DNA from 4 places in the Geobacillus sp. CAMR5420 genome. Region 4 is predicted to be linked to each of the others. Evidence: riboswitches for the same ligand, from Rfam matches in the RefSeq annotation. Region 4 holds a riboswitch; each other region holds the start of a gene.
What was found. A riboswitch is a leader RNA that binds a small molecule or an ion and turns the genes downstream of it on or off. The one in region 4 is predicted to bind S-adenosylmethionine.
Positions count from the first base shown of each region.

Region 1: linked by a shared signal. The riboswitch ahead of DI44_RS02020 (methionine ABC transporter ATP-binding protein) and the one ahead of DI44_RS12610 (bifunctional homocysteine S-methyltransferase/methylenetetrahydrofolate reductase) in region 4 are both predicted to bind S-adenosylmethionine.
Region 2: linked by a shared signal. The riboswitch ahead of DI44_RS09650 (hypothetical protein) and the one ahead of DI44_RS12610 (bifunctional homocysteine S-methyltransferase/methylenetetrahydrofolate reductase) in region 4 are both predicted to bind S-adenosylmethionine.
Region 3: linked by a shared signal. The riboswitch ahead of metK (methionine adenosyltransferase) and the one ahead of DI44_RS12610 (bifunctional homocysteine S-methyltransferase/methylenetetrahydrofolate reductase) in region 4 are both predicted to bind S-adenosylmethionine.

Region 1 covers NZ_JHUS01000063.1:49,196-52,400, forward strand. The annotation lists gene DI44_RS02025 (methionine ABC transporter permease) at 11-679, opposite strand; gene DI44_RS02020 (methionine ABC transporter ATP-binding protein) at 669-1,697, opposite strand; SAM riboswitch class I at 1,785-1,894, opposite strand; gene DI44_RS02015 (hypothetical protein) at 1,968-2,315, opposite strand; gene DI44_RS02010 (thioredoxin family protein) at 2,461-2,778, opposite strand; gene DI44_RS02005 (toprim domain-containing protein) at 2,775-3,134, opposite strand.
Region 2 covers NZ_JHUS01000030.1:73,187-76,391, forward strand. The annotation lists gene opp4A (oligopeptide ABC transporter substrate-binding protein) at 1-990, shown strand, start outside; SAM riboswitch class I at 1,041-1,145, shown strand; gene DI44_RS09650 (hypothetical protein) at 1,196-1,552, shown strand; gene DI44_RS09645 (VOC family protein) at 1,569-1,952, shown strand; gene DI44_RS09640 (PaaI family thioesterase) at 2,133-2,615, shown strand; gene DI44_RS09635 (PaaI family thioesterase) at 2,971-3,205, opposite strand, start outside.
Region 3 covers NZ_JHUS01000057.1:35,174-38,378, reverse strand. The annotation lists gene pckA (phosphoenolpyruvate carboxykinase (ATP)) at 1-1,029, opposite strand, end outside; SAM riboswitch class I at 1,248-1,362, shown strand; gene metK (methionine adenosyltransferase) at 1,492-2,703, shown strand; gene DI44_RS02875 (gamma carbonic anhydrase family protein) at 2,726-3,205, opposite strand, start outside.
Region 4 covers NZ_JHUS01000019.1:4,634-7,838, reverse strand. The annotation lists gene DI44_RS12600 (ABC transporter permease) at 1-297, opposite strand, end outside; gene DI44_RS12605 (ABC transporter ATP-binding protein) at 294-1,352, opposite strand; gene DI44_RS18970 (hypothetical protein) at 1,413-1,565, shown strand; SAM riboswitch class I at 1,634-1,735, shown strand; gene DI44_RS12610 (bifunctional homocysteine S-methyltransferase/methylenetetrahydrofolate reductase) at 1,805-3,205, shown strand, end outside.

The sequences.
Region 1 (3,205 bases), on a different contig from region 4:
GTTTCCCCCTTTATCGTTTATCGATTTTCGAAGTGACAAAGTCACCGATCAGCTGAATGATAAATACAATGACCAACACCAATACGGTTGCGACAAATGTCACATCGTTATGGTTGCGCTGGAACCCTTCCAAATACGCCAAGTTCCCAAGCCCGCCGGCGCCGATGGCTCCAGCCATCGCTGTATAGCTGACGAGCGACACCGCCGTCACCGTAATGCCGGAGACAAGCGCCGGCAATGACTCCGGCAGCAGCACTTTCCAAATGATCGTCCACGTTGAGGCGCCCATCGCTTGGGCTGCTTCGATGACGCCTTTATCAATTTCGCGAAGAGCGATTTCGACCATGCGGGCGTAAAACGGCGCGGCCCCAATGACCAAAGCCGGCAGCGCCGCATTGGCGCCAAGCATCGTCCCGACGAGCCATGTTGTAAACGGAATGAGCAAAATGATCAAAATAATAAACGGAATAGAGCGGAAAATGTTCACAAACGCCGCAACCACGGTATTGACAAACCGGTTTTCCCATAGGTTGCCCTTCGCTGTCAAAAATAGAAGCAAGCCAAGAACGATTCCGAGGACGAAAGTGGCCGCCACCGCCACTCCCGTCATATACAGCGTCTCGACCGTCGCCGCCCACACCGTCTCCCATTGCACGTTCGGCAGGAGGTTAGCGAGCATCGTGAATCACCTCCACCGCCACCTGCTGGCGTTGAATATAGTCAAGCGCCCGGTCGATTTCATCCCTCGCCCCGTCGAGGTGCACAAACAGCACCCCATAGGCGCCTTGATGGGTTTGCGAAATTTTCCCTTGCAAAATGTTGACATCGACGGCAAATTGCCGCACGACCTGGCTGATGAGCGGCTTTCCGGCTGCCGCGCCGACGAACGTCAGCTGCGCGATCAGCCCGCTCGGGTATTGGCCAAACAAATGGGAAATCGCCTCTTCCGTCTCCTCGGGCTCGATCAGCTGCTTGACGAACCGTTTCGTAATCGGCTGCTGCGGGTTGCGGAACACATGCAACACTTCGCCTTGCTCGACGATTCGGCCGCTTTCCATCACCGCAACGCGGTCGCAAATTTTGCGGATGACGTGCATTTCATGGGTGATCAGCACAATCGTCAGCCCGAGACGCTTGTTGATGTCAACGAGCAAGTCCAAAATCGCATCGGTCGTCTGCGGGTCCAACGCCGATGTCGCCTCGTCGCACAGCAAGACTTTCGGGTTGTTGGCGAGCGCCCGGGCGATGCCGACCCGCTGCTTTTGCCCGCCGCTCAGCTGCGACGGGTAGGCATCCTCGCGCCCGGAAAGGCCGACAAGCTCGATCAATTCATCCACCCGCTTGTTCCGCTCCTCTTTCGGGACGCCGGCAATTTCAAGCGGAAAGGCAATGTTTTCCCTGACTGTGCGAGACCAAAGCAAGTTGAAATGCTGGAAAATCATCCCGATTTCTTGGCGCGCCTTGCGCAGCTCCCGCCCTTTCACGCGCGTCATATCGCGCCCGGCGACGACCACCCGGCCGCTCGTCGGCTTCTCGAGCCCATTGAGCAAGCGGATGAGCGTACTTTTCCCAGCGCCGCTGTAGCCGATAATGCCGAAAATTTCTCCTTCGCGAATCTCAAGCGACACATTGTCGACGGCTGTGACCGAACCGTTGGCCGCTTGATAGATTTTCGTCACTTGTTCGAGTGTAATCATCGTTTCACCTTCCTCCCCAAGCGGCAGAGCGCAAAAAGAAAACCTTTCTGCCCGCAGAGAACAGAAAGGTATTGTGCACCATTCCGTCTCTTATCTCTCAAAGCAGGCCGCTTTGTGTGAATTGGCACCATTTCAGCACATGCGCTGACGGTTGCCGGGCTTCATTGGGCACATCCCTCCACCTCTCTTGATAAGAGCGCAACAATCGCCTATTCAATTGACTACGAATGTGATTGTATCATTGTCTGTCGAAGCGTGTCAACATCTTTTTTATCCGACGTCCCGATAAGGCTTAGCCAAATGGAGGAGCGACTCAAGCAGCAACAGATGACGAAAGCTTCCCGATACATGCACTTCGCGCAGCCGGACGAGCTGCTGCAGCTTCAGTTCGCCGTTCAGCAGGGACGCGAGCGCCTCTTTGGAACCGCGCACCGTCAATGTTTTCCGTTCATCGTTTTCCATCCCTCTAGCGGCTGATTCCTTGCCGATCAACAGCAAGGCGGTTTCGTCATCACTTTCAAACCGAACATACAGCTGCTCATCCGGCAAAATCGGCACCAAATGGCGCAACACTTGCATCCGTTCCACGAACTGCCCAACTAATTCACGCATTTCCATGGATATCCCCTCCCCATTTTTATTTTTTTCACTTCCACCTGAAGAGGAGAAATCCTTTACAAAAATCTCGACAACCCGTTGACGAACGAGCGCCGTTTTTGTCATTTCCCAAGAAATGTGTCAAACAGCGTCAAAAAAAGGCGAATCATCGGGACGGCAAGCAGGCTTGAATCACTTCGTACAAATACGGAACGGAATGAAAGGCATACCACTTGCCTGCGACCGTTCCGTCCCTAAAAAGAAGCAGGCAAGGAACGCTTTCAATTTTCCACGCAACGGCCTGCTCAGGGATATAGTTGATGTCCGTTTCGTAAAACGGCAGCGCCGGAAACAACTGCTCCACCACCGTGAGCATCCGCCGCGCCAGCTGGCACGTGCCGCACAGCGGGGTATACAAGTAAAGGGCCAGAAGCGGCTCGACTTCCACCACTCGCATGACATCGTTTCGGTCGATCGCTTTCACTCGCCTCTTCCCCTCATGAGCGATTCGATGCGGACGTCGAAACGAGCGCGCAACAGCACTTGCGCCAAGTGCCAAGGCGGAGCGGCCGCCACTTCGCGATACGCCCGGTCAATGTAAAGATGCTCCGCCTCTGGAAACATGCGGCGAAACTGCCGGCGCAATTTTTCTCCCGCCTCATCGGCATCGGCCAAGACGTATACATCGCATCCTTCCAGCTCATCGGCCAGCTCCTCAAGGCGCGCATCACTGATCGTGCCGTTTGTGCAGACGATGACGACTGGTTCGTTCAGCACCGCCGCCACTTTTTGCTTGTCTGATCGCCCTTCGACGATGATCACTTTTTCCACGCGTCGCATGTCCGACCCACCTAACTTCAAATGAGGATACTATTATTGTATGTCTTGCGCCGGCCAAATGTTGAAAATGA
Region 2 (3,205 bases), on a different contig from region 4:
AAACCGAACTTGGAAGGCGTCATTTTGAAAGTCGTCAGCCCGCAAGTCGTCCTGCAAGCGCTGAAAAAAGGCGAAATTGACGTCGCTGAGTTCCCGACTGACCAATATTTGAACGCGAAAGGGACGAAAAACATTCAGTTTATCGGTAGAGTGGATTTGGCGTACAACTATATCGGCTTTAAACTCGGCCATTGGGATGCGAAAAAGCAGGAAAACGTAATGGACAATCCGAAATTCCAAAACAAAAAACTGCGCCAAGCGATGGCGTATGCCATCAACAACCAAGAGGTGGCTGACCGCCTGTATCATGGCTTGCGCTTCCCGGCGAACACGCTCATTCCGCCGTCGTTCCCGGGCTATCATGACAGCTCCATCAAAGGATATACGTACAATCCGGAAAAAGCGAAACAATTGCTGGATGAAGCGGGATATAAAGATGTGGATGGCGATGGCCTCCGCGAAGATCCAAACGGCAAAAAATTCAAGATCAACTTCTTGGCGATGAGCGGTGGGGACATCGCTGAACCGCTGGCCAAATTTTATATGCAATGCTGGAAAGATGTGGGCCTCGATGTTCAGCTTGTAGACGGACGCTTGGCGGAGTTCAACTCCTTCTACGATATGGTCGAAAAAGACGATCCGAAAGTGGATGTCTACGCCGCCGCTTGGGGAACTGGAACGGACGTCGACCCGTACGGATTGTACGGCCGCAACGTCATGTTCAACTACTCGCGCTGGGTGAATGAGAAAAACGATGAACTGTTGGAAAAAGGCCATTCCGAACAGGCGTTTGACAAAGAATATCGTCGGAAAATTTACAGTGAATGGCAAAAGCTGATGAACGAAGAAGTGCCGGTCATCCCGACGTTGTATCGTTCGGCCATTTATGCCGTCAACAACCGCGTCGCCAACTTCACGGTCGATCCGGGCTCGAAACTGACGTGGAAAGATGTCGGCGTCACGTCCGAGCAACCGGAAGTCGAACAATGACGATTGTTGCCTTTGATGATGTATGATAAGATAGAAGATAAATTGCATACGTCTTATCAAGAGTGGGCGAGAGAACGGGCTTGATGACCCCACAGCAACCTGCCGCAGGCAAGGTGCTAACACCCGCAAAGCGGTTTCGCTTTGGATGATAAGAACGGCTCATGGCCCCTTTCGCATCATTCCGAGGCGAAGGGGGTTTTTGTCGATGGGAGGTGAAGGAGAAACAGTGGAGGAGGCGGTTTCGCTCCGCGCTTGCATGGCCGCTCATCTCCCTGCCGCAGCGTTCGCCGTTTGTGTCATGCGCTGTGTGCAGGCGGAGCTCATCCGGTTTGACCCTAAGGCGGCGGTGCATGTCGACCGTGGGGACGGATACGTTCATTTGTATGGGGAAGCGCAAGGAACAGCCTTTTCGTTGTTGTTGACCGACAGCGAGGCGGACGAATGGAAGGCGGACGGACCGTACGCCCTTGACCGCTACATATGGACAGAGCTTGGGAAAAAAGGGATTTTCCCGATGCAGATGACGCCGTATTTACAAGCAGTATGGTTAACTGAGTCATAGAAAGGAAGAGGGACGAATGGCAGTCAAAAAATTTGAACATGTCGGCATTCAAGTGAAAGACATCGAAGCATCGAAAGAGTTTTATCAAAATGTTGTCGGCTTAGAGCTGCTCGACGAAATGATTCATACGAACGGCACGATGAAATTGGCGTTTTTAGGGATTGGCGGCTCGATCATTGTCGAGCTGATCGAAGGATACAATCCGGATTTGCCGACGGAAGGAAAAGTGCACCATGTGGCGTTTACGGTGGAAGGCATTGAGCAGGAGAAAGAACGGCTTCAGTCGCTCGGTGTGCCGCTTGTGTGGGAAGAAATAACGACACTTCCGAACGGAGCAAAATATTTGTTCTTCCTCGGGCCCGACGGCGAATGGATCGAGTTTTACGAGCCTGCTCGATAAATGGCGTCACGCTAGGCGGCCAGCTGTTTGGGCCGCCTATGAATTTGCCGTCTGGCGATTGGCGCTTCGTTCCATTTTTCTTCGTATGGCCTTGCCTGCCGCTAGACAACAACCGTCCATGTAGGAGTCGTCGTCTTCTCGATTCAATGGTATACTAGAAAAAGAGAGGGGGAGGATGACGTGGAAGAAATGATCGTGCACGCGATTCAAGACGACTACCCTGATGAATTCGCCTGGTGCTACGGCTGCGGGCGTCTGAATGAACAAGGCCACCATTTTCGCACCGGGTGGCGGGGCGACAAAACGGTGACGGTGTATACGCCGCGTCCGGAACATACGGCGATTCCAGGGTTTGTGTACGGCGGGCTGATCGCCTCGCTCATTGATTGCCACGGCACCGGTTCAGCGGCGCTTGCCTTGCATCGGAAAAACGGCCATGAACCAGGGAGCGGGGAAACGCCGCCGCGCTTTGTCACTGCGTCGCTTCACGTCGATTTCGTCAAGCCGACGCCGCATGGAGTGCCGCTTGTCGCCGTCGGCACTGTGACGGAGATTCATCCGAAAAAATGGAAAGTGGACACCGAAGTGTTCGCCAACGGCGAACTGTGCGCCCGCGGGCAAGTCGTCGCCGTCGTAATGCCGAAAACGTTTGTCCGTGGGTAACAAGCAACAAAAGGCGCCGGAGAGCGGCTGTTTTTGACAGCGCTTTCTCCGGCGCTTGGCAACTGGTCGAAAACGGCTGCGCCTCACCTCGTTTCGCCATTGAGGACTGATGATGTCATGAAAAAGGCAACTCGACAACGCCTCTTCTCAAGTGGGGAAACCTTGTGAAATTGGTTCTCCTTTTTCAACAAAACCACCGATTTGGCGAACATCATCGTTTTTCACCGGTTTTCTCGGATTCCTCTGATCATCGCTTTCCATGCGTTTCAAAACAACAACAGCAGCTGCTGTTTGGCCTCGTCGAATCCAAGGAGAACGAGCATGCGCAAAAACGCCTTTTGGAGATCCATCACCTTCACGGTTTGTCCATGATCAGCACCGACGACGTGGCGCTCGCCACCTCTTTGCCGTTTTGCCGCACGATGGCGGTTACATAGGCGACGGTTTTCCCGAACTTTTCCACCCGCGCCTCGATTTCGGCTTCTCCAGCCGCCGCTGGGCGGTGAAACGTCGTCTGCAAGTTGATGGAGGCGTGCATTTGGTCATCGCGAAGCAAGGTCGTCACTGCATACGCCATGAGAATGTCCGCC
Region 3 (3,205 bases), on a different contig from region 4:
CACGATCGTGGACGGATGGCCGGCGACGCTCGGGTCGATGATGTTTTGGATCGCCTGAAGCGGGTAGGCGGCGCGTGTGTTTTCCGTCAGCGTGCCGTCGTCGTAATTCGGCACCCGCGTCGCGTCATCGAGGACGACGTTTTCGAGCACCGCGCCGAAGCCGATGGCGTCAAAAATTTGCGGCTCTTTCTCGCGCGATAGGTTGATGCATTTCGCATAGCAGCCGCCTTCGATGTTGAAAATGCCGCGGCTTGACCAGCCGTGTTCATCATCGCCGATCAAGCGGCGGTTCGGGTCGGTCGAGAGCGTCGTTTTTCCCGTTCCCGACAAGCCGAAAAAGAGGGCGACGTCGCCTTCCTGGCCGACGTTGGCCGAGCAGTGCATCGGCAGGATGCCTTGTTCCGGCAGCAAATAGTTCATCACCGAGAAAATCGATTTTTTCATTTCGCCGGCATACTCGGTGCCGCCGATCAACACGGTGCGCCGTTCAAACGAGATGATGATGAACGCTTCCGAGCGCGTGCCGTCGACTTTCGGGTCGGCTTTAAAGTTCGGCGCGCAAATGACGGTGAATTGCGGCTCATGCACGGCGAGCTCTTCGACGTTCGGCCGAATGAACAGCTGATGGACGAACAAGTTGTGCCAGGCGAATTCGTTGACGACTTGAATCGGCAGCCGGTATTTCGGATCGGCGCCGGCAAAGCCTTTAAACACGAACAGTTCATCTTTCTTCATTAAATAGTCGAGCACTTTGTCGTACAGTTTATCAAACGTCTCCGGAGACATCGGCTGGTTGACCGCTCCCCAGTCGATCGTTTGCTTCGTTGACGGTTCTTCGACGATGTATTTGTCTTTCGGCGACCGCCCTGTGTACTTGCCGGTCGTGACCGCGACGGCTCCGGTGTGCGTCAGCCGTCCTTCGTTCCGCTGCAGGACTTTCTCGACGAGCTCGGCGACGGACAGTTGATGATGCACGTACGGTTTTTGCAGCAATACATCAAGCTTATTCGTCATGTTTGCGATCCCCATATTCAAAACCTGCCTTCTTTTTGAAATCACTCTTGAAAATAGTATAACACATTTTTATTAATAGTCCATACTAATTGTGTGGGTTTTTCAAACTTTATTTTGCCCAATGTGTCGATTTCCTTGAGGAAAGAATTTTCTCGGCTGGAAATGATAAAAAATGAATTTTGATAGTTGACTTTGCCGATTCCATTGCGATAAGATAAGTCATTGAACGGATACTCTTATCCCGAGCCGGTGGAGGGACAGGCCCGATGAAGCCCAGCAACCGTCACAACTGTACATGTGTGAAATGGTGCTAACCTGTGGCAAGGCGCAGTCCTTGAACGATAAGAGTGAAAGGAAGCAATACGATTGCCATGACCTTTCCTCAGCCGTTACAGGAAAGGTTTTTTATATTGCGAAGGGAAAAAGGGAAATGAGTTCCGTGTCGCCACATTATGCCAAGAGGAGGAAACAAACCGAATGTCAGCCAAACGCCGCTTGTTTACTTCAGAGTCTGTGACGGAAGGACATCCGGATAAAATTTGCGACCAAATTTCTGACGCCATTTTGGATGCCATTTTGGAAAAAGATCCGAACGCCCGCGTCGCCTGCGAAACGAGCGTCACGACCGGGCTGGTGCTCGTGAGCGGGGAAATCACGACATCAACATACGTGGACATTCCGCGCATCGTCCGCGATACGGTCCGGGAGATCGGCTACACGCGCGCCAAATACGGATTTGACGCCGATACGTGCGCGGTGCTGACGTCGATTGACGAACAATCGCCGGACATTGCGATGGGGGTGAACCGGGCGCTTGAGGCGCGCGAAGGTCAGATGACTGACGAGGAAATTGAAGCGATTGGCGCCGGCGACCAAGGATTGATGTTTGGGTTCGCCTGCAATGAGACGGAAGAATTGATGCCGTTGCCGATTTCGCTTGCGCACCGCTTGGCGCGCCGATTGGCGGAAGTGCGCAAAACGGATGTCTTGCCGTACTTGCGGCCGGACGGGAAAACGCAAGTGACGATCGAATACGATGAAAACGGCAAACCGGTGCGCGTCGATACGATCGTCGTTTCCGCGCAGCACCATCCGGAAATTACGCAAGAGCAAATCGAGCGCGACATTAAAGAACAGGTCATCAAGCCGGTCGTGCCCGCAGAGCTGCTTGATGAGAACACGAAATATTTCATCAACCCGACAGGACGGTTTGTCATCGGCGGTCCGCAAGGGGATGCTGGGTTGACGGGGCGCAAAATCATCGTCGATACGTACGGCGGCTACGCCCGCCACGGCGGCGGCGCGTTCTCGGGCAAAGATCCGACGAAAGTCGACCGCTCGGCGGCGTATGCGGCCCGCTATGTCGCGAAAAACATCGTCGCGGCAGGACTGGCCGACAAATGCGAAGTGCAGCTTGCCTACGCGATCGGCGTCGCCCGCCCAGTTTCGATTTCGATCGATACGTTCGGCACCGGCAAAGTATCGGAAGACATTTTGATTGAGGTCGTGCGCAACAACTTCGATCTCCGCCCGGCGGGCATCATCAAAATGCTCGACCTTCGCCGCCCGATTTACAAACAGACGGCTGCTTACGGCCATTTTGGGCGTACGGACATCGACCTGCCGTGGGAGCGCACCGACAAAGCCGCCTTGTTGAAAGAACAAGCGCTGGCGTTGGCGGACAAGTGATGAAAGAAAAAGAGCTGCCTGATCACGGCAGCTCTTTTTTGTTGGCGCACGATGTCCGCTGTTGCTGCAGCGCTTTGTAATACTGCCCTTTCTCGACATATTCGCGGCGGATGCGCTCCATTTCACGGATGTCGTCTTCCGTCAGTTCGCGGACGACTTTCGCCGGCCGGCCGAGGGCGAGCGTGTTGGGCGGAATTTTTTTGCCCGGCGGCACTAAACTGCCGGCGCCGATAAACGCGCCTTCCCCGATTTCCGCGCGGTCCAAAATGATCGAGCCCATGCCGATGAGCGCGTTTTTGCGAACGATGGCGCTGTGCAAAATGACTTGATGGCCGACTGTTACACCGTCTTCAATGATAAGCGGATTGTTTGGACTTTGATGCAAAATTGAGTTATCTTGAATATTGACCCGGTTGCCAATCACCGTTGGCGCCACATCGCCGCGAATGACGGTATTGAACCAAATGCTCGTCTCTTCGCCGATCACGACATCGCCGGTGAT
Region 4 (3,205 bases):
CGGCAAAATAAGCAACAACAGCCATAACTGCTTGTGGCGCGTCTTCGTCAGCCAATAGGCGGTCGGATAGCCGATGAGCAGTGACACAAGCGTGATTAAAAACGCATACCAAAACGAATACGCCATCATTTTCAAATAAATGGGCGTCCACACGGATTTGTAGTTGGACAACGTCCAATGGCCGTCAAGATCCAAAAACGATTCATACACCAAAAAGACAATCGGGGCCACGACAAACAGCACAAGCCAAATGCCATAAGGGATTAAATACCATTTCCGCCACGCCCGTTCCGTCATGCGTCCTCATCCTCCTTTTCGACTCGCATGACGTGAATCGCTTCCGGTTCAAAACGAAGGCCGACCGTTTCCCCGACTTCGGCCTTTTTCGTCGAATGGACAAGCCATTCGTTGCCGTTTTCGTCATAGCCGCAAATTTCATAATGGACACCGCGGAATAAGAGCGAATCGACGCGGATGACGATCTGCCCATCTTCCGGCGCCGCGAGCTCCAAATCTTCCGGGCGGATGACGACATCGACCGGTTCGTTTGGCGCGAAGCCGCGGTCAACACACGCAAACTGTTTGCCGGCAAATTCGACGAGGAAATCATCGATCATGCGCCCTGACAAAATGTTCGATTCGCCAATGAAATCGGCGACGAATCGATTGACAGGCTCGTCGTAAATGTCTTTCGGCGTCCCAAACTGCTGAATTTTTCCTTTATTTAGAACAAAAATGTAATCGGACATCGCCAACGCTTCTTCTTGATCATGCGTGACAAAAATGAACGTAATCCCTAAGCGGCGCTGCAGTTCGCGAAGTTCATACTGCATTTCCGTGCGCAGCTTCAAATCCAAGGCCGAGAGCGGCTCATCCAAGAGCAACACTTCTGGCTCATTCACAATCGCCCGCGCAATCGCGACGCGCTGGCGTTGGCCGCCGGACATCTCTTGAATGCGGCGGCGCTCATAGCCTTCCAAGTTGACAAACCGGAGCGCTTCGCTCACTTTCTCGCGAATGTCGGTTTCTTTCATTTTTTTCACGCGCAAACCAAACGCAACGTTTTCAAACACATCGAGATGAGGGAACAACGCATAGTCTTGAAAAACAGTGTTGACTTGCCGTTTGTTCGGCGGGACGTTTTGAATCGGCTTCCCGTGGAAATAAATCGTTCCTTCCGTCGGTTCGATAAACCCGGCAATCAGCCGCAAAATCGTCGTCTTCCCGCACCCTGACGGGCCAAGCAGCGTATAAAACTTCCCGCGCTCCATCGCAAAACTGACATCATCCAGTACGGCTGCGCCGTCGTATTCCTTCGTCACTCGCTCGAAGCGGATGATTTCTCCGTTCACTTTCAGCCCCCCATCTTCTTGATGTTCACTATTCCTAATTAGAACATAGGAGAGTAGAAAGTGCAACGGAAAAATATGCTTTCCGCCATGTCGGCGACTAAAAAACAAAAAGCGGCTGACTATTCCGCAGAACAGCTTCCAATTTTGCCCGCAATGCGGAAAGCCGCTGTCTCATTGATCGTTTTTTCAAATTTCCTTGCTTCACCGTATTGAATAATTTCAAAAAATACATTAAATTATATAGTAATAGTCAAGACGAAATAAACAACCGCATACGGACATTCTTATCAAGAGAGGGGGAGGGACTGGCCCGGTGAACCCTCAGCAACCTGGCCGCGGCCAAGGTGCTAAATCCAGACAGGCAACAGCCTGGAAGATAAGAAGAAGCGAACGAAAAGTCTTCTTCTTAGAAGGCTTTTTTCTTTTACTACAACGAAATGGGGGAATCAAACGTGGGGCTGCTCGATGAGTTGAAACAACGCATTCTCATCGCCGACGGAGCGATGGGGACGCTGTTATATTCGCATGGCGTCGACCGTTGTTTTGAAGAATTGAATCTATCGAATCCAGACGAAATCATTCATATTCATGAAGCGTATATCGCGGCGGGCGCCGATGTCATTCAGACGAATACATACGGCGCCAACTATGTGAAACTCGCGCGCTACGGCTTGCAAGACGAGGTGCCGGCGATCAATCGGGCCGCTGTAAGACTGGCGAAGCAAGCAGCCAATGGGGGGGCGTACGTGCTCGGAACGATCGGAGGGCTGCGCACGTTAAACAAAAGCGTCGTACCGCTTGACGAAGTGAAACGGACGTTTCGCGAGCAGCTGTTTGTGCTGCTTGCCGAAGGGGTTGATGGTGTGCTGCTGGAGACGTATTACGATTTGGAAGAGTTGGAGACGGTGCTTGCCATCGCGCGCAAAGAGACGGACTTGCCGATTATCGCCCATGTGTCGCTCCATGAAGTCGGCGTTTTGCAAGACGGCACGCCGCTCGCGGACGCCCTTAGCCGCCTGGAGGCGCTCGGGGCCGATGTTGTCGGGCTCAACTGCCGGCTTGGTCCGCACTATATGATTCAGTCGCTTGAGGAAGTGCCCCTGCCCAATCGCGCATTTTTGTCGGCGTATCCGAACGCGAGCCTCCCGGATTACCGCGACGGCCGGCTTGTCTATGAAACGAACGCGGAATATTTTGAAGAGGCGGCCAAAGCGTTCCGCGATCAAGGGGTGCGCTTGATCGGCGGGTGCTGCGGCACGACGCCGAAACATATTGAGGCAATGGCAAAGGCGCTCGCCGACCGGACGCCGGTGACGGAAAAAACGGTGAAGCGGCGCACGGCATCTGTATCGGTGCAAGCCGATCGGCCCGCGCCGACTCCGCTTCCCGAGCTCGCCCGCACGCGCCGCTCGGTCATTGTGGAGCTGGATCCGCCGAAAAAATTGGGGATTGACAAGTTTCTTGCTGGGGCGAAAGCGCTCCATGACGCCGGCATCGACGCGCTGACGTTAGCTGACAACTCACTTGCCACGCCGCGCATCAGCAACGCCGCCGTCGCCACGATCGTGAAAGAGCGGCTCGGCGTCCGCCCGCTCGTGCATATTACGTGCCGCGACCGCAACTTGATCGGCCTGCAGTCGCATTTGATGGGGTTGCATACGCTCGGCATCACCGACGTGCTCGCCATTACCGGCGACCCGTCGAAAATCGGCGATTTCCCGGGAGCGACGTCCGTGTATGATGTGTCGTCATTCGATCTCATCCGCTTGATCAGCCAATTCAACGAGGGATTATCGTACTCGGGCAAACCGCTCGGGCAAAAAACGAACTTCTCGATCGGTGCGGCCTTCAAT